One region of the Paenibacillus vulneris genome, then DNA from elsewhere that is predicted to be linked to it. Evidence: riboswitches for the same ligand, from Rfam matches in the RefSeq annotation. Region 1 holds a riboswitch; each other region holds the start of a gene.

Region 1 (5,995 bases):
TCTCGGGATCCCCTTATCCACCGGCCTGGAGATGTTTCTTGCGCTCATTTTTCTTGAAATGTTGCGCGAGGCCGGCGTTCACCTTCCTTCCTCTATCGGTTCGACACTTACCGTTGTAGGAGGCTTAATCTTGGGCGATGCAGCCATTCGAGCCGGAATTTTGTCGCCCGGAATCGTGATCATCGGCGCGATCACGCATGTATTCGGCGCAACACTTACCAATCAGGCGTTAGGAGGTGCGGTGAGCATACTGAGAATCATACTGTTTATATTTTCTTGCATATTCGGTTTATACGGTTTTTTTCTCGGCGTATTTTTGTTGCTGGTTTTGCTGGCGTCTCTTCAGTCTTTCGGGGTTCCGTATCTGGCCCCGATGTCTCCTCCGTTTTTTAAAGATTTACCGCATGCTTTGTTTCGGTTGCCATTGGCGTGGAAGAGAAAGCGTCCGGAGATGCTTCATACGATTGACGATACAAACCGGGGAGAACAATCAAAATGAAAGGCATGAAAATAACAGGAATCTTGATTGCTTTACTCGTCATCACGACCGGTTGCTGGAATATTAAGGAAATTCAAAATATTAGTTATGCAACCGCCATCGGGTTCGATTATCGTGACGGAAAGTACATTGTGTATTTGCAACTTATTGATTTTTCCAGCGTCGCCAAGTTGGAAGGACAACAAAAATCGAGGGAAGCACCTGTATGGGTCGGTAAAGGAACAGGCGCATCGTTTACGGAAGCTGCAAACAATTTATATGAGACGTCGCAACAAAGAGTGTTTTGGGGTCATGTTTCCACGCTCGTGTTCAACGAACACATTCTGAAACAGAATAAATTTCAAGATGTATTGGATTTGCTGAACCGTTACAGGGAAATCCGCTATTTGGTTTGGGTTTTCAGTACCAAAGAATCGATTGAAGATATTTTCAACTCAACTCCGTTCTTTAATGAGTCTCCGATGATGTCCATTTTGCACAATCCGGAGGACCAGTATCGGCAACGATCGATCATTTCACCGATCAGGTTGTATCAATTTGTCATGACGCTGAAAGAAGATTCGCGGATGAGTTACCTGCCTGCTCTACGGATTGAGAAAAATCAGTGGGAAGTAAGCAGAAAAACGCATCCGTTGTTAGAATATGCAGGTATAACCGTGTTTTGGAACAATCGGTACCATGGAGAATTGGATCCGGACGATTTGCAAGGATTGCCTTGGATGCATAAAAAGACGGTTCGCGTGCCGCTTTCTCTCGAACGTGAAAAATCGTTAGCGGCTGTATTGGTCATGGAGAAGCCAAAAGTGCGCATCAAGCCGTCTGTTCAAGATCTTCGCGTTTATTTTGACGTCGAGCTAACGGTAAAGGCAGGCATTAACGAATTGCATCAGGAAATGTCCGAGAAAGAATTGATCGACCTGGCCGAACGAAAGATTGAAGAACAAATTCGCCATACTTACCGGAAAGGCTTTGAGCGGAAGGTTGATGTTTATAATCTGGGCGAGTCGTTGTTTCGACGCTATCCCTCGGTATGGCACCGGATCGAAGACGAAAATCATTTTGTGCTGCATGAGTATTCTTTACGAAACATACGAATCCATGTTCAACTGACCAATACGGGGAGGTACAAGTTAAAGCCTAGCCAAACCTAGATGTTAAATCTAAAGAAATTCCGATGTTCAAATCATGGATTCGCGGCGCGATTGATGCATCCGATCAATCGCGCTTCCACGTCGGCAGCAATGCCGTAACCATTTTCAACTTCATTGAAGATACTCCGGAATACAAGAATATAATACGTCCATCAAGCATTCTTTCTGAAGACAACCTCCTATTCCATTTCGGACAATTTCGTATAGGATTCCATCCATAGCAGTTTCTTGAACAAAAAAGCAACAAACTCTTCTTCAAGTCCCATGTTCCAAGCTGTCGCTATACATTCGAGCAGTTGCTCCTTGCTAAGCAGCCTCGTGGCAACCCTCCCCCTTATTTCTCGCATTCCATTCTCAGTCTGTTGACTTACGTTTTCCAATAATCGAGTCAGTCTCGTAATCTCCTTGGAAAGCTGGACCACTTGATTATGGCTTAAGCCGATTTCCTGCCGTTTCCCATATAATACAGTCTGTGCAGCGATCATGACATGATGCATAACTTTCGACTCCTTTTATCCAATCTAAACATAAAGGAATATGTGACTTGACTTTGCAACTCCGTGGAAAATTATAGCTTAAACAATTTAAAGGTACAATAAAGAGGATTTACTGTAGTTTAAGAGTACTCCATCCCTCTAACCGCTTTGACTACACTTTACTATAGAGAAGGGTTGTAAAAGACGACATGGCTACTTTTGCGCAAATCGTTGGAGCAAAAATTCGCTTACACCGCATCGAGCAAAACTTGACGCAAGAAAAACTAGCCGAAACGATCGGCATGGCCGCGACATATCTTGGACAGATTGAACGCGGCGAAAAAAACGTCAAACTTCAAACGATTGAAAAAATTGCTTTGGCATTACATATGAGCGTATTCGATTTATTCAACGACGAGAAAGAGGCCAATCTGCAACAAAAAAAAATGGTTATGGGCCAGCATTCTCTTGTTGCTCAAACACAACGATGCCAAACAGCGACAAGCGTATCGTATTTTACGGGAACTGTTGGAACCGGCAACCGAAGATTTGTAGAGAAGTGATATAAACTATGAAAAAGCAAGCGGTTGGGACGATCAGGACCAACCGCTTGCTTGCTTATCTACCGCGATTCTTTATGACAAATGATAATTGAGGCATTTAACTATTTTTGGATAAATGCAATCCCTTAGGAACACCCGTTTGGAAGGAGTTGGCGCTTTTTGCGCGAATTATTGGGTATAAAGAAGGATTTTGTCGTAAATCATTTAACTTCATTCTAAAGGGGGAAGTTCTATTTGTAGGTCCTCAGGCTGATCCCTTCCTTTCTGGATCATAAAAAACGAAACGGCAAACCCATTGAAAAATGGGGGCGCAAAACTTCAGGCCTAAGGATGATATCTATGGTAGCTGGGTTGCCGAATTTGTTGCTTCCAAGCTCAAAGCTGCCCCAAATCGGGGTGGCTTCTTATTTTGATTCTCCAGCAAAGGGAGTAGCCTCGATGCCGAATATCGAACAATTGATTGTACAAAACGATTTTTATCATATGTTCCAGCCCATCTTGGGGTTTCCCGAAAAGAGAATCCTTGGTTACGAGGCCCTCATTCGCAGTAACTCCAATATGAATCCAGATCTTTTATTTCAGCGCGCCATGGAGCAGAACAAGCTGTTCGAAGTCGATTCTTTTTCTATTTTCGAGGCCATTTCAGCTTACTTCGGATTTCCGGGCTCACGGGAACATACCCTGTTATTTATTAACATTTTCCCTTCAACTTTGGTCTCGCCTTTGTTTATCAACTTACTCGACTCCCTTGTCGAGCAATTCGGGCTTTATAGGAACCAAATCGTATTTGAGATTAACGAGTCCATTTATGAGAGTCTTTTATGGAAGAGCGCCTCTTTCAGAGATGCCATCCGTCTGCTGCGTGAACTGAATTTCCTGATTGCCCTGGACGATGTTGGAGATGGAACAACTTCGTTTCGGAATATACTGGACATCTCGCCGGATTTCATCAAAATCGACCGATTCTTTGCATCCGACTTGAGTACATCCAGGAAGAAACAAAAAGTTGTCGCGCTGTTTGCCGAGTACTGCAATGACGAGGCCAATCTGATCCTAGAAGGAATTGAAAAAGAAGAAGATTTGGATACCGCGCTGTCTTTGGGTATCAAGATGGGACAAGGCTATTTATTCGGAAAACCGTATCGGTTAACGTAAACGGTTGAACGTGAAGTCTCACCCGAACATGAAGGAGTAATCAAGATGCAGGATAAACTGAACTATTTCCGGAAAGCAATGCTCTCCTTGAAAATTTCGGAGTTTGAAGTTCCGCCTATGCAGGATTTGTTGATCATCGGGAAAAAAGCCCCGATCGGGCCGGAAGCGGTAAAGCGAATGGCGCAGGCGATATCACCGGAACAATTTACAATCGTTAAACTGGAGCATGCCAAAATTGAAGCGGTCTTGATTCGGAACTCCCTTCTTCAAATGTTGGACGAACGTATGCTGATGCAAATCATATTGGAAGAAGCGGACCGGTTGATCAGCGACAACATGGTTCTTCGTTCCGAACTGAAAATTTCGGTATCAATTCAGCGGGAGGTGGAGTTGCAATGAAGGTGGCGGAATTCATGTCATCCCCGGTCTATACGGTTTCATCCGAAAGAAGCGTCCAGTACGTGTCCGATATGATGAATGAACTTAAAATCGGTTCGCTGGTCGTCACGGATCATGGGACAATCGTGGGGATTGTTACGTCGCGGGATATCCGTTCTTCCCATCCCAATCGCATTGTGGCCGACGCGATGACCCCAGACCCGATCAGCATTTCGCCTGACCAATTTGCTTGGGACGCGCTGGTAATGATGGAGCGGCATCACATTGAACGCCTTCTTGTCGTTCATGAAGATCAGGTAATCGGGATCGTGACCCGCGAGAAGCTTCAAATCAAATTGAACCAACTCGTTGACCCACTAACGGGACTGTACCGTGCACCTTATATCCAACATATCGGCGAACATTTTCTGAACCGTCGCCAACAATTCCGTTTGCTCTTTATTGATCTCAATAACTTCGGTGAAATCAACAAATTGCATGGGCATCCGGTAGGGGACGATTTTCTTGTCGAGTTCTCCAATCGCTTGCGTGCATTAACGAACGAACAGGATTATGTATGCAGGTATGCAGGGGATGAGTTTATTGTGATTACTTGCCGTAATGAATACGATGGCTTGCAATTGGAAGATGCCCTGTCCCAACCTGTCGTCATTCAAAACGTTGCATTGTCCGCATCGGTGGGAGTCATCAGCGGCTTTCTCGTACCTGACTTTTTTTCGCTGTCTTTTCGAGAACTGATCAACAGAGCGAGTCTTCTATCCACTTCTTTGAAACAAAAATCTCTTGCATGATGGAGAATTCGACTTTTCGCCAAACTTGAGAGCGGTAAAAAGCGTCAAGCATTCTGACACGCGTCCTAAGCGTAAACAGAAGGTTGGCGCTATTATTTTAAAACGGATGTTCATCCGATCAGAACGTGTCCGACTGTCTCCGCTCAGAACGTGTCCGACTGTCTCCGCGGTTCAATCCTGCATATTTTTCTTCTCCCATTGTTTTCTGATCCAGGCCACACCGAGCAGCGCCGCGGGAAGGCAAATCAATACCGTCAATGCCGAAAAAATGATCGAAGTCGATAAAGCATGCGTCAACTCCTGCAGATTGGGCGCGACCCATACGCTCATTAACAGCAGCAAGAAGCCGACAGGGAATACGATTGGCTGGTATTCACGAAGGCTCATCCATTGAGCGGCGCCCATGGCCGTCACATAAAAGAAAACACATATTTTAACAAATGCGCCCAATACCCAAATAGCCATAAAAAGCGATTCCAGATGGGTAAAGAAATCGGCCAGGTTGATGTATCTGGCGACAATCAGGAAAGGATAGGTATAATTTCCCGTTAGATCCCCCAATAGCAGCAGCGTAACCAGGTTGGATGACACAAGCGTCACAATGACGGCCAGCAAAGTTATCGCCATACTTTTTTTCACTTTTTCCGCACGGTTTGCAAATGGAATTAAAAACGACACGGTCAGAAATTCGCTGAACCATGCTTGCAAAACAACCGAACCTGAGAGGGAAGGTCCGATACCTTCTCCCATAATCGGCAGCATCTTCAACATATGAAGATCCGGAAGCAGGGGGATGATCAGAAGCAGAAAGAGCAGCGCAAAAACAGGGATAAATATATCGGCAAATCTCGCGATGATTTCCACGCCGCTGCCAACCACAATGGCACATACGAGCACCATGCTTCCGGATACAACCAGCAACGGCGTTTGAACAAGAAACGCTCCGACTACAAATTCGCCG
Region 2 (5,995 bases), on a different contig from region 1:
TCACGGTGCATGATGTCTGCAGTCTGCTGAATCTGAGCTATCATTATTTCGTGAAATATTTTAAGAAAGTGATGGGCATAACCTTCCTCGATTACGTGAATTTCAAACGGATCAAGATGGCTGAATGCATGCTGCTGACCCAGGATTTAAGCATTATAGAGGTGGGCTGCAGGGTCGGGATTCCGAATGTGGCGCAATTTTATAAAATGTTCAAGCGCTATAATCCCTGCTCGCCCAAAGAGTTCCGTTCGAGGCTTAAAGAGGGGAGCGGAGAGGGAAGTCCGGTATAAGGGGAAGCGGTTAGTTTCAAATCGTATTATCAGATTAAGATGTTGCGATTGCTGAGGTCCGAACGTACTGGGTATGATAAAAAATGATCGCAGGGACCTGTCTTATACGTCCACGGGATGACCGGTCGACTAGTTTCATATCATGATATCACGGAGCTCCCCGCAGTTCGGGGACCAAGGAGATGCTTGAGCCGGGTCTGTTTTTTCTGTGAGCCTTTCCCAAGCTTCATGCGCTAAACCTTCCGGGTCATCCGAACGGTTGTTTCCTCCTTTTGAAAGCGTTATCTATTTGCCTGGCAAATGAACCTGAGGGAGCGAAGCCGCATGGAAACAAGGGGATAAGACCATGCTTGATCCGCGACACATCCTGCCTGGATCGATTCCGGATGCAGGGTGGGAAGCACCAGATACACCCAGGATGAAAGAAAAGGAGAGTTCATCATGATTCATTCGAAGCTGCCCAAAATATTTTATGGCGGGGATTATAACCCGGACCAATGGCCCAAGGAAATCTGGGATGAAGACATGCGTTTGTTCAAGCTGGCAGGGATTGATGTGGCGACGGTAGCTGTGTTCTCATGGGCTCTGCTGCAGCCCGACGAAGTCACCTATGACTTCGGCTGGTTAGATGAAGTGATGGACAAGCTGGCGCAGAACGGCGTCTACGCTTGCCTTGCCACATCCACCGCTGCAGTGCCGGCATGGATGGCGAAGCGGTACCCTGATGTGCTGCGGGTCACGTCGGACGGCAAGAAGCGCAAATTTGGCGGGCGGCATAATTTTTGTCCGAGCAGCCCGACCTACCGCCATTTTTCCCGCCTCATGGCGCGTAAAATGGCGGAGCGGTACGGACATCATCCGGCGCTAGCCGTATGGCATGTCAACAACGAGTACGGCGGCAGCTGCTACTGCGAGCAATGCGAGAAGGCGTTCCGCGTCTGGCTGAAGAAGCGCTACGGTACGCTGGAAGCGGTCAATAAGGCATGGAACACGCGCTTCTGGGGGCATACGTTCCATGACTGGGATGAGATTGTGCTGCCCAGCGTGCTGACAGAGCAGCTAGGAGACGGGAAGACGACATTCCAGGGAATCTCTCTCGATTACAACCGATTTAACAGCGATGCGCTGCTGGAGTGCTACCGGGCGGAATACGAGGAGCTTAAAGCCGTTACCCCCGATATCAAGGTAACGACGAACCTGATGGGCACCTTCAAGACGCTCGACTATTTCAAATGGGCCAAATCGATGGATATCGTATCCTGGGACAATTATCCCCGTTATGACACCCCGGTCAGCGTAACGGCCATGAGGCATGATCTGATGCGGGGCCTGAAGAACGGGGACCCGTTCATGCTGATGGAGCAGACGCCGAGCCAGCAGAACTGGCAGGCCTACAACAGCCTGAAGCGTCCCGGCGTCATGCGCTTGTGGAGCTACCAGGCGGTGGCCCGCGGTGCGGACACCGTCATGTTCTTCCAGCTGCGGCGTTCGATCGGCGCCTGCGAGAAATATCACGGCGCGGTCATCGAGCACGCGGGCCATGAGCATACCCGCGTTTTCCGCGAATGCGCGCAGCTTGGCGAGGAGCTGCAGCGGTTAGGAGACACGCTGCTGGATTCGCGCATCGAATCCAAGGTCGCAATCCTGTTCGATTGGGACAATTGGTGGGCGGTGGAGATGTCCTCAGGGCCGAGCAAGGAGCTCAAGTATCTGGATGAGCTCTCGAAGTACTACAAGGCTCTGTTCGACCGGAACATCCAGGTCGATTTGATCGGCGAGGATACGCCGCTGGATTCGTACAAGATCGTCCTGGCACCGCTTCTCTATATGGTGAAGCCGGGGATCGCCGGGAAGCTGGAGCAGTTTGTCCGGCAGGGCGGCAAGCTCGTCACGACGTTCTTCAGCGGCATTGTGAACGAGAACGACTTAGTTACGCTTGGCGGTTATCCCGGTGAGCTGCGTTCGTTGCTTGGCCTATGGGCGGAGGAAATCGATGCGCTGCCGCCGGAAGCATCCAACTCTATCGTGATGGAGGCTTCCTATGGGGAATTAGGAGCTGGAAGCTCTTACAGCTGCAGGCTGCTGTGCGATTTGATTCATGCCGAAGGGGCCGAGGTGCTCGCCGTGTATGGCTCGGACTTTTATCAAGGCATGCCTGCTTTAACCCGTAACCGGTTCGGGCAGGGAGAGGCATGGTACGTCGCAACGAGTCCGGACGCCGAATTTATGGACCATCTGCTGTTCAGTCTTTGCAAGGAGAACGGAATTGAGCCGCTTCTTGTGGCTCCGGAGGGCGTTGAGGTGACCCGCCGAAGCAAAGAAGGCCGGCAGTTTACCTTCGTGCTTAATCATAACGACCGTTCAACGGCAATTGATCTGGGCGAAGCGGTATATTGGGAGCTGTTGGAAGGAAAGGAGCATACGGGCCTATCGGAGCTTCCGTCCAAAGGGGTCTGGATCCTGCAGAACGAAGCCCGCTGATGGCTTCCGTCCGTTGCTCGTGTATTGACTTAAGACGGTATACGCAAAGCCCGGCAATGAAGGCCAATGGCCCGGATTGCCGGGCCTATTTGCATGGAAGGGCCTTGTTCGGATGTGTTAAGGCTGCATTAATGCTATAATGGGATATTAGAGCGTTACAATCTAAGAAAAGTCATTACAGATAGAGAGGGGGACGGAGCGATGCCCAAAAGCTTTGTCATAGAGGCTGTGATGCTTGCTGTGTATGGAGAAATGCTCGTTCCGAGCCAACCGGTAGAATACCTCGTTCCTTACACCACGATTCGGGAGCTGTATGAGCTGAAGGACAGCAAGGAACCGATCATGCCGGATCCAAGAGATGAAGCGCATGTAAGAGGGAAAATTGCCGAGCTGATCGGGCTGCTGGAGGAGCCGTTGAACCGGAAAAGAATGGAGCGCGCCGTGAATGTTCCTTGGGCCAAAAGTCCACCGATGCCGATCAATGATGTGGTAACGTTAACAATGGTAAACTCTTACGACAACGAAGAGTTTGGCGAATCGTTCGATCCGATCGAAACGGAGCTGATTTTGACATCCATAAAAGAGCAGGTGCCGATTTTGACGGATCAGCCGGATTTTATTGAAAAGGTAATCGAGGCGGCGATTCAGGTCCAGGTTTATGATTTGGATGATTTTGAGTTTGCGGTCGAGGAGGATGGGACAATATAGTCCTATTCTGGAACAATATTGAAAATAAACTTATTTTTATGACTAAAAGCCGCTGAACAAGCGGTTTTTTTTGTTTCATTAGGAAGGTATATCCAGTTCTTCAGAGCGATAGTCAGCTGATTTTTCAAGGACAGCTTCTTCTTTAGCACGGATTTATAGGAACGGAATCACATACGTTTTTTTGACAAGTTTCCAAACATTTACTGGCATTCTTGTCGAAAGAACAAATGGATTGTCAAAAAATGTATTGACTGTAGTATTGAGTATTATGTACTATGTATACAAAAGTAAAATATTTCATTGCTCCTACGTGCATCCAAAGACCTACATAAGCTCGCAATCGTATTAGTACAACGGCAGCTAGAGGTGATGTTGAGACAAGACTGCGTTCCTGTATTTGACAATTTCATAAGCAAAAAGGTAAACCCATTCGAAAGATGGAGACACAAAGCCACGGGTCTAAGGTTTCGATGCTGAATAAGGAAACTATGATAGCCGGGTTGCCAAAACAGAGGATGTTTGTATATTTTGGCTATTCAATTTTGAATAGCCATTTTTTATTAAAAGTTGGGGAGAGGACTATGAAAACCAAACGAATGTCAGTCATTTTCCAGAGTCAAACCTGGAGAAGCTTCAAACTGCAGCTCATGCTTGCCGTTATTGCCATTATTTTTGTAACGGTAGCCGTCGTCGGCGGCTTTATGTACAAGTCGTCTGCAGATATGCTCAAGCAGGACATTGAATTGAACGTCAGCCAGCAGCTGGAGCTAAACGCGCAGCTCATTACACAATGGCGCGACAGAGTGACGGCGGAGGCGAATGGAATTACCGGCCTGCCGGCTTTTGTGAAAGGCAATTCCTTTGACGAGCGTGTCGGCGTGCTGCAGGGTTACTTATCGAGAAACTCCGATTTCCTGCGCTTCTCGCTTTTTGATACGCAGGGGCAGGGGCAGCAGATTGAGAAGAAGGCTCTCGGCGCCAAGTTCGATATCAGCTCCCGTGATTATTATAAGGAGGCGTTAACGGGGAAAACGCTGATCAGCGAGCCGATGATTTCCAAGGCCGATAACAGCATGATCATGAACGTCGCTGCTCCTCTCCGTGACGCTAATGGTACCGTAACCGGCGTCATTACGGGCGCCATCGGACGCGAGCAAATCGCAGCCATCGTTCAGCGCATTCAGTTCGGCAAAACCGGTTATGCCTACATGGTTAACGATAAAGGCGATATTTTGGCTCATCCGGATGCGAGCAAGGTGCTGACGGAGAACATTCTGGAAACGGCAGCGACCCCCGAGCAGAAAGCCGGCTATGAGCAATTTTTGCAAATGCAGGAGCCGTTTATCGGCTATATCCAAGAGGATGGCTCCAAGCATCTGGTGGGTGCACGTCAAATCCCGGACAGCGTCTGGAAGCTGGTGGTCACGGCGCCTTATTCTGAATTTACCGAGTCTCTGGACAGCATGTGGCTCCGGACGCTGCTGATTGCCTTCGTCATCATGGTTATTGGCATCGCCATCGCCTTGCTGCTGGGACAAACGATGTCTCAAGGCATTGTTAGAGTAGGACAAGCGATGAACCAACTGGCGCAGGGAGATCTGAAGCAGCATTTGCAGGTCCGTTCGCGTAATGAAGTAGGACAGCTGGCTGAGGACTTTAACACCATGACCGAGAACTTGAGGAATTTGATCGGGCAAGTCTCGCTGAATTCCGAGCAGCTTGCAGCCACCTTCGAGGAGCTGTCCGCCAGTGCGGATCAGAACTCCGTCGCTTCCCAGCAGATAGCCCAATCGATACAGAGGGTAGCGGAGGGAGCGGACGTGCAGGCCCATGGAGCCATGCAAAGCGCCAGTGCGATGGAAGAAATGGCTACCGGTGTACAGCGTATCGCTCAAGGCACTTCCGTCATGGCCGAAAGTGCGTTAAAGACCTCGGAGGAGTCGGAAAAAGGGAAGGAACAAGTGGAGAAAATCTCCTACCAGATGGACAATATCCACGACAAGGTTACGGAATGTACTGCGGTTATTAACCGTCTGGACGCGAAATCGCAGGAGATTGGCGACATTATCAAGCTGATAACGGAAATCTCCGCCCAAACGAACCTGTTGGCCCTCAATGCTGCTATTGAAGCTGCGCGTGCCGGGGAACAGGGCCGGGGCTTTGCGGTAGTCGCACAGGAAGTCAGAAAGCTCGCCGAGCAATCGGCTCAATCCGCGAACGAAATTACCGAATTGATCCGGGAAGTTCGCAACGATACGGTTCTTGCGGTTGAAGCTATGAATGAAAATGCCAAGGAAGTGGAAACCGGCATTCAGGTCGTGGCCGATGCGGGAGAAACCTTCAACCTGATCTACAAGGCTGCCCAAGAGGTGGCGGATCAGGTGCAGGAAATTTCCGCCGTCGCGCAGGAAATAGCAGCCGGTACGGAGGAGGTATCTGCTTCCCTCGATGAGTCCGCGAACATAGCGAAGGAATCTACCGGGCTGGCGCAGGAGGTTTCCTCAGCTGCCCAGAAG
Region 3 (5,995 bases), on a different contig from region 1:
GACTCGGTAACGGTTGAGCCGCCTGGTTTGGTGATGACTAGCGCTGTCTCTTTAGTAGCCACGGTCAATGCCTTGGTTTTCTTTGTAGTCTTGCCGTTTTTCACGGCCGTAACCTCAAACGTATAATCGCCATCAGGCAGGTCGGTTTCCGGCGCAAAGCTCCACGTACCATCCCCATTCACAGTAACAGTTGGAGTTGCTACGATATGACCAGCATGATCGTAAACGACGGCCGTAACCGTTGACCCCGGTTCGGTTGTTCCTGCAAATTCAGGCTTGGACTCGGTAACGGTTGAGCCGCTTGGTTTAGTGATAAACAGGGCTGTATCTGGTACAGCCACGGTCAATGCCTTGGTTTTCTTTGCTGTCTTGCCATCTTTCTCTGCAGTGACCTCAAACGTATAATCGCCGTCAGGCAGGTTGGTTCCCGGCGCAAAGCTCCATGTACCGTCCCCCTTCACAGTAACCGTTGGGGTTGCTACGATATGACCACCATGATCGTAAACGATGGCCGTAACCGTTGACCCCGGTTCGGATGTTCCTTTGATCTCCGGCTTAGGGATAGTTACGGTATTGCCGCTTGGCTCCGTGATGGTTAAGGTGGCGAAAAACGGATCTTCCGCATTCCGCGAAAAGTTATCTACTACATTATCGTTGGTACCTTTTAAGTTTCCATTCGTTTTATCGTACTCAACCGCCACAATCCGGCTGCTGTTCACATCGACGCCGTCCGGTAACTTAATGGTTACGATTTTGGCGTTCGTTGTATCGACGAGGATGGATTCAATCGGAATTTGCTGGCCTTCCACGGTGACAGTAAACCCGTCTTTTACATCCGCTGCCGTCAATTTCACCGGATAATCAAACTTAAGTGTGATTGTTTTCGAAGCAGCATCAATACTTGCCGATTCCAGCTTCGGAACTTTTAATACTAGGCCATTCATTGCCGCTGTCAATGCATCTTTTGCCTGATCAATTTGCTTCTGTGTAGCCGTACCGTCTACCAGAACAGCACTGGCATTCGATAACGCCGTTTGGTAAGCGGCCCAGCTTTCTGCTGTGTACTTCTCTTCTACATAAGCAGGGGAACCGCCAACCACTGTTTGCAATTCGTCCCTATATGTTCTGGCAAACGTAAAGTATTTTACATCATTGCTATTGATCTTGACTTCATAACTGCCGCTTAATTTGTTAGCTTCGACAGGGTCATTAAAATTCACTCCGTCTTCACTTGTAAGCAAGTAGTAATTATCAATAGGCGCTGCGGCATCATTTGAAAGTAATTTGAAAGTTACGTTCTGCTCGGTATTATTTTTCCAGTTCGGACTGGCTTCAACCTTAAACACACGTTCCATTCTTTTCAAATAATGTTCTGTCGTTCCGGGCGCATGATTGGTTTTAAGCGTATAATTTGTTGCTGCATTATTATCACTGAACGTAAAGAACGACTTCTCGACATCTATAACAGTCGGATTATCTTCATTCGTTGATTCAAAGTGATCACCATCGCTATCACTATCGCTGTCGCCATTACCTATGGCCACCGCCACCAAGGCCCCGTCTTCTTCCGACCGGGACATTCTTTGGTCCAAAGCTCCATCTTTACCTATCCCGGTAATCCGGTAACCATAACCGGCGTTATTTGCAGCTGTCCACATGGTTGTGGTGCCGTCGCTGGCAATATAATTAACCGGGGTGCTGCCATCTGGACTAGTCAATGTTAGTCCATATTTTAATGCAAAGTAGCTGCTCACTTTTTGCCGGTCAATATCGCTTAGCTTATTGTCGAAAACCAGCACCTCAGCAACATTACCATCGTTCATGGGTTGATTATGAGCGCCGCCGATATAGTGATTAAATGTAGTTACTGTATTCCATTGCGTTGTGTTTGTTGAGTCTGATTTCTCTTGATAGCCATTGACAGAAAGGCCCCAATCGCCTACGCCGCTCCAAACATTCAATAAATGTGGTCTAGTTATATCCTTAGTTGGTGTTACTGTTTTCGTAGCAGTAGTACCGAAATCTGCAGTAATGTCTGTTTTGATATATTTCGTGATCCCCGACCTGGCTCCCCCAAGCTCCCATGGGAATCCTCGGGTTCCTGCGATTTGTACAGAGTAAACTTCCCTCTGGTTAGATGCAGGCAGAGTAGAGAACGGCAAATTGGTATCGAACATGACTCTTGAGCCTGTTTGGGGGACAGTTACATCATGATAGTTAATCATTTTTTTTCCCAAATTGGAAAGTAATTGTCCACTACTAGCTGTCGAAGAATAAGGATTCCATTCTCTCGAAGGATCGGCCAGATCCTGAATTTTGTTAATATACTTACCATCAGGTGATATTGGGCTTCCCGCTGCTTCCCAACCTTTCGTCAGCTCAAACCACGAGATTAGATCGGTATCTAATCCGGCTGGAACCATTTGTTTCTCCCTTGCGAAGGTAAACGTAGCAACATTTCCAAATTTATTAGTATTAAGCTGAACTTTACCATTCGTTAGCCGCAAATTCTTATCAAACTTGCCATTGATCAACAGATAGTATGTATATCTCGATTGCATAACTGACTGGTCTAATGACAACGTAATCCCGGCATCCGCCCAGTTATTCGTTTTTTGAACGGTGAACTGACGCGGCATGCTCTTTAGCCCTGTAGGAGCACCTGAGTCGGCAACGTCCTCAGTAAAGTCTGTGCTTTTATTATTGTCGCCAAACATAAAGAACGATCTATCGTTATTTATGTCGAAACCGGTGACCGCCGCATTCGAAGCATCAATCTTATCACCGAGCGCAATAGTTACCAGCGCATTGTCTTCCTGCGAAACGGATTGTTTTTGTTTCAGCGCGCTGGCATCGTCCCGACCGAGTCCGGTAATCCGGTAAGTAGCATCTGTGCTATTCCCAGGATTCCAGAATACTCCTTTATTACTATCGATATATTCCTCGATACCGGTGCCATCCGGCTTCTTGATCGTCAAACCATATTTGATTCCAAGGTAGCTATTGACCTGTTTTCTTTCTTCAGGTTCTAGCGGGCGATTGTATACAATAAGCTCGGAAGTCGCTCCGTTTAAAACCGAACTATGACCAGCGCCAAAATAGTAAGTAGTTGTAATACCCTCTTGCGAATTGAATTTAGAAGGCGTGTAAGGAGTTATGACGGCCGGCTCTCCAATGCGCTTTCCATCCAGAGAGAGAGCCCACTCATGCTTGTTCTCACTGCTGTTAAATAGGTTCGATACATGCATCACATGCGTATTCGTCGAATTCTGCTGGTCGGTATCCAATGAACGGCTTTGGCGGGTAGCGACATCAGTACCAAAATATGAGGAAATTGTATCCCTGGTATATTTTGCCTTTTCGCCAGGAATACTATCTGGAAAGTCGCCACCAAGCTCCCACGGGAACCCCGCATTATTAGTGGCATTGCTTTGCACGGAAAAAACTTCTCTGGATAGATCGTCTACATTAAACTTATTAAGGGAAAGAAAACCATTGGTCGAGCCCTTTGTCAAGCCCGGGTTATAGTTAATCGCATCGGGTTTGTACTGGGCAGTCGAGGCGTTTTGCCAATTTCTTCCTCCTGCCAGATCATTCACATGATGAATTGCACCAGCGACAGTGGGAGCAATCGGGACTGTAGCAGTAGAATACACACTGTCTGCCACACTCAAATTGACCCAAGAAATCAGGCCGTCTGCAACTCCGCCTGGCCCAGTCATCACAGTCGGCGCAGCAGCCGCTTTCTGTGGCACAACGCCGACAATGCTTCCGAACAGCAAGGCTGCGCTGAACGTTAAGTTCATGCCTTTCTTCCACTTTTGTTTAAATCCAAATCTTGCGGACACGCTTATCAAACCTCCTCTTGTTTAAAGTTGCGTCCAAAGTCAACGCAAAGTGTTACAAATTTTATTGCCCAACGAAAAATTTGTTTAGATGATTTCGGTTTTTAAGAACTGAATCATAAAAATTTGGGCATAAATCCCCAGTTCTCCTGGGCAAGTTGGTTGCATTGTCCAGTCTCCTTATTCTTTAATTTAAACTCTTCCTGCAACCAGGTTCTGCACGACCAAACCACTCCCATTCAACTATCGTTTTGCAGGTCCCTTCCTCTGATATCTATGGACACACAAAGAAAGCCAATCCGTTGGCAACCCAGCTACCATCCCAAATTTACTTTGGGGAAGGCCCGCGGCTTTGCGTCCCTGCCTTTCGGTCAGGTTTGCCTTTTTCAGTTGTATTGGCATTACATAATTCTACAAGTCAAAACTGAACAATTTCTGAACAAGTCGGAATTTGTCGAAAATGTCCCGCTCGTTCTAACCGATGACAAAACAAAACAAAACAAAGAAGCATCAAAGACATTGAGTAATTCTTTGATGCTTCTCATAACGCCAACTTTGTGCTTACTTATGATACGGTTCTCCGGCTGTCTGTAACGGCAAGTTCTTTACTGCCCCTCAATGTCTACCTCTAAACCGTTTCATCGCCTCCTCGGTCACCGGCTCGAAGAGGTTAAGAAGGTTGCCGTCGGGATCGCGGAACAGCATAGAACGGTTCCCCCACGGCATCGTGGTCGGTTCCTTTACCCAATTATCGACAAATGGCTTCAAGCGCACATATTCAGCATCGACATCGTCGACGCGGAACTCAATAATGACAGTGCGATTGTTGGCCCCCACAACGGAACCGGCGCCGATTAGCTGCGCTGTCTGGGAGTGGCCGATTGCAAGGGTGCATGATGGCACAACGAGTTCGGCAAATACGGGCGCGGGTCGCTCCGCCGAAACCCCCATGACTTTCTCATAGAACTCGACGAGACGATCCACATCGTCAGTAATGATGCGTACAGAAGCGAAATTCATAACATATCATCCTTCCTAGTAATAATAGGTGCTGTGTCCCACAGCCGTTGCATAACATATTTTTTACTTATCTATCTCCTTTACATTTACATGTCCAATTATAAAAAAAGGCTACTGACAACGTTATGTCAGTAGCGTTTGAGAATTTTTTGGGCTTCCTCACGAATTCGATTTTGGAAAGATTCAGGTTCCAATACTATTACGCCCGCTCCCCAGCCTAGCACCCATTGCAGCAATTCATCCAGCTGACGAACGCGTAAGACCACATCCAATCCATCTTGATGCTCTTTCATATCCTCTATGAAATGATAGTTCGATTCCTTCACCTTATCTGCGATGTCATGATTAAATCGAAGGCAGACTCGCAAGTGGCGATCATCTAAAGGGGTATACTCCCTTAAGTCAAAATGCGCCGGGAGCTCGAATCGTTCGTCCAGTTCGATAAGCTCAGCCATTCGGGACAACCGGAAATGGCGGATGTCTTGGCGCAGATCACACCAGGCCACAAGCATCCAAGACCCTTCAACGAGTACAAGGCCATAGGGAGCGACGGTACGTTCGCTATGGCGGCTTCCCGTAGAATCCGTAATTTTTTTCGAATAATGAAATCGGATCTTTCGCCCATCTAGTAGAGCCCGGCGGATCTTATCGAGATTTTCCCTTTCGTTTGACAGAGCAGCCTGTTTGCCGGGCGCGAGCAATCGCAGCGACTTGCGTATACGGGAGGTCTCACTGCGGACACTGTCTGATAGAGTAACCTCGATTTTCCTCCTAGCAGCCTTAGCTTTATCACGATAATCATCATCGAATCGTTGCTCGATAAAATCTGTTCCTATAAGTAATGTCACGGCTTCCTCAATTGTAAAACGGATCGGAGGTAGAAAATATCCCTCCATTAAGGAATACCCTGCGCCTGTAGTGCCTGTAATAGGCACGCCTGCTTCGCTGAGCGCCTGCATGTCGCGATAGATGGTCCTCACGCTGGTTTCAAATAGTGCCGCCAAATCTTCGGCACGTACCACTTGCCTGCCTTGCAGCTCCAGCACGATGGCCAACAAACGATCTGTTTTGTTCATTGACTGCCCCCTTGCCCTTTTCCCATATATCAATTGCAAATACCATGTGTCTAG

What was found. Region 1 has a riboswitch for cyclic di-GMP ahead of ABEA66_RS27415 (EAL domain-containing protein). Riboswitches for the same ligand answer to the same signal wherever they lie in the genome.
Region 2: it holds a riboswitch for cyclic di-GMP, as region 1 does, so the genes downstream of both, ABEA66_RS10545 (methyl-accepting chemotaxis protein) here and ABEA66_RS27415 (EAL domain-containing protein) in region 1, are expected to answer to the same signal.
Region 3: it holds a riboswitch for cyclic di-GMP, as region 1 does, so the genes downstream of both, ABEA66_RS31535 (DUF8202 domain-containing protein) here and ABEA66_RS27415 (EAL domain-containing protein) in region 1, are expected to answer to the same signal.

What each region holds. Positions count from the first base shown of each region.
Region 1 covers NZ_BAABJG010000035.1:54,780-60,774, forward strand. Annotated here, with positions in the region: gene ABEA66_RS27395 (spore germination protein) at 1-499, shown strand, start outside; gene ABEA66_RS27400 (Ger(x)C family spore germination protein) at 496-1,650, shown strand; gene ABEA66_RS27405 (hypothetical protein) at 1,830-2,147, opposite strand; gene ABEA66_RS27410 (helix-turn-helix domain-containing protein) at 2,336-2,689, shown strand; cyclic di-GMP riboswitch class I at 2,965-3,048, shown strand; gene ABEA66_RS27415 (EAL domain-containing protein) at 3,128-3,844, shown strand; gene ABEA66_RS27420 (hypothetical protein) at 3,890-4,243, shown strand; gene ABEA66_RS27425 (GGDEF domain-containing protein) at 4,240-5,034, shown strand; gene ABEA66_RS27430 (GerAB/ArcD/ProY family transporter) at 5,206-5,995, opposite strand, start outside.
Region 2 covers NZ_BAABJG010000010.1:71,615-77,609, reverse strand. Annotated here, with positions in the region: gene ABEA66_RS10560 (AraC family transcriptional regulator) at 1-290, shown strand, start outside; gene ABEA66_RS10555 (beta-galactosidase) at 732-2,771, shown strand; gene ABEA66_RS10550 (ADP-heptose synthase) at 2,973-3,479, shown strand; cyclic di-GMP riboswitch class I at 3,889-3,987, shown strand; gene ABEA66_RS10545 (methyl-accepting chemotaxis protein) at 4,061-5,995, shown strand, end outside.
Region 3 covers NZ_BAABJG010000049.1:1,532-7,526, forward strand. Annotated here, with positions in the region: partial or broken gene ABEA66_RS31535 (DUF8202 domain-containing protein) at 1-3,848, opposite strand, end outside; cyclic di-GMP riboswitch class I at 4,147-4,237, opposite strand; gene ABEA66_RS31540 (VOC family protein) at 4,461-4,865, opposite strand; gene ABEA66_RS31545 (helix-turn-helix transcriptional regulator) at 4,994-5,941, opposite strand.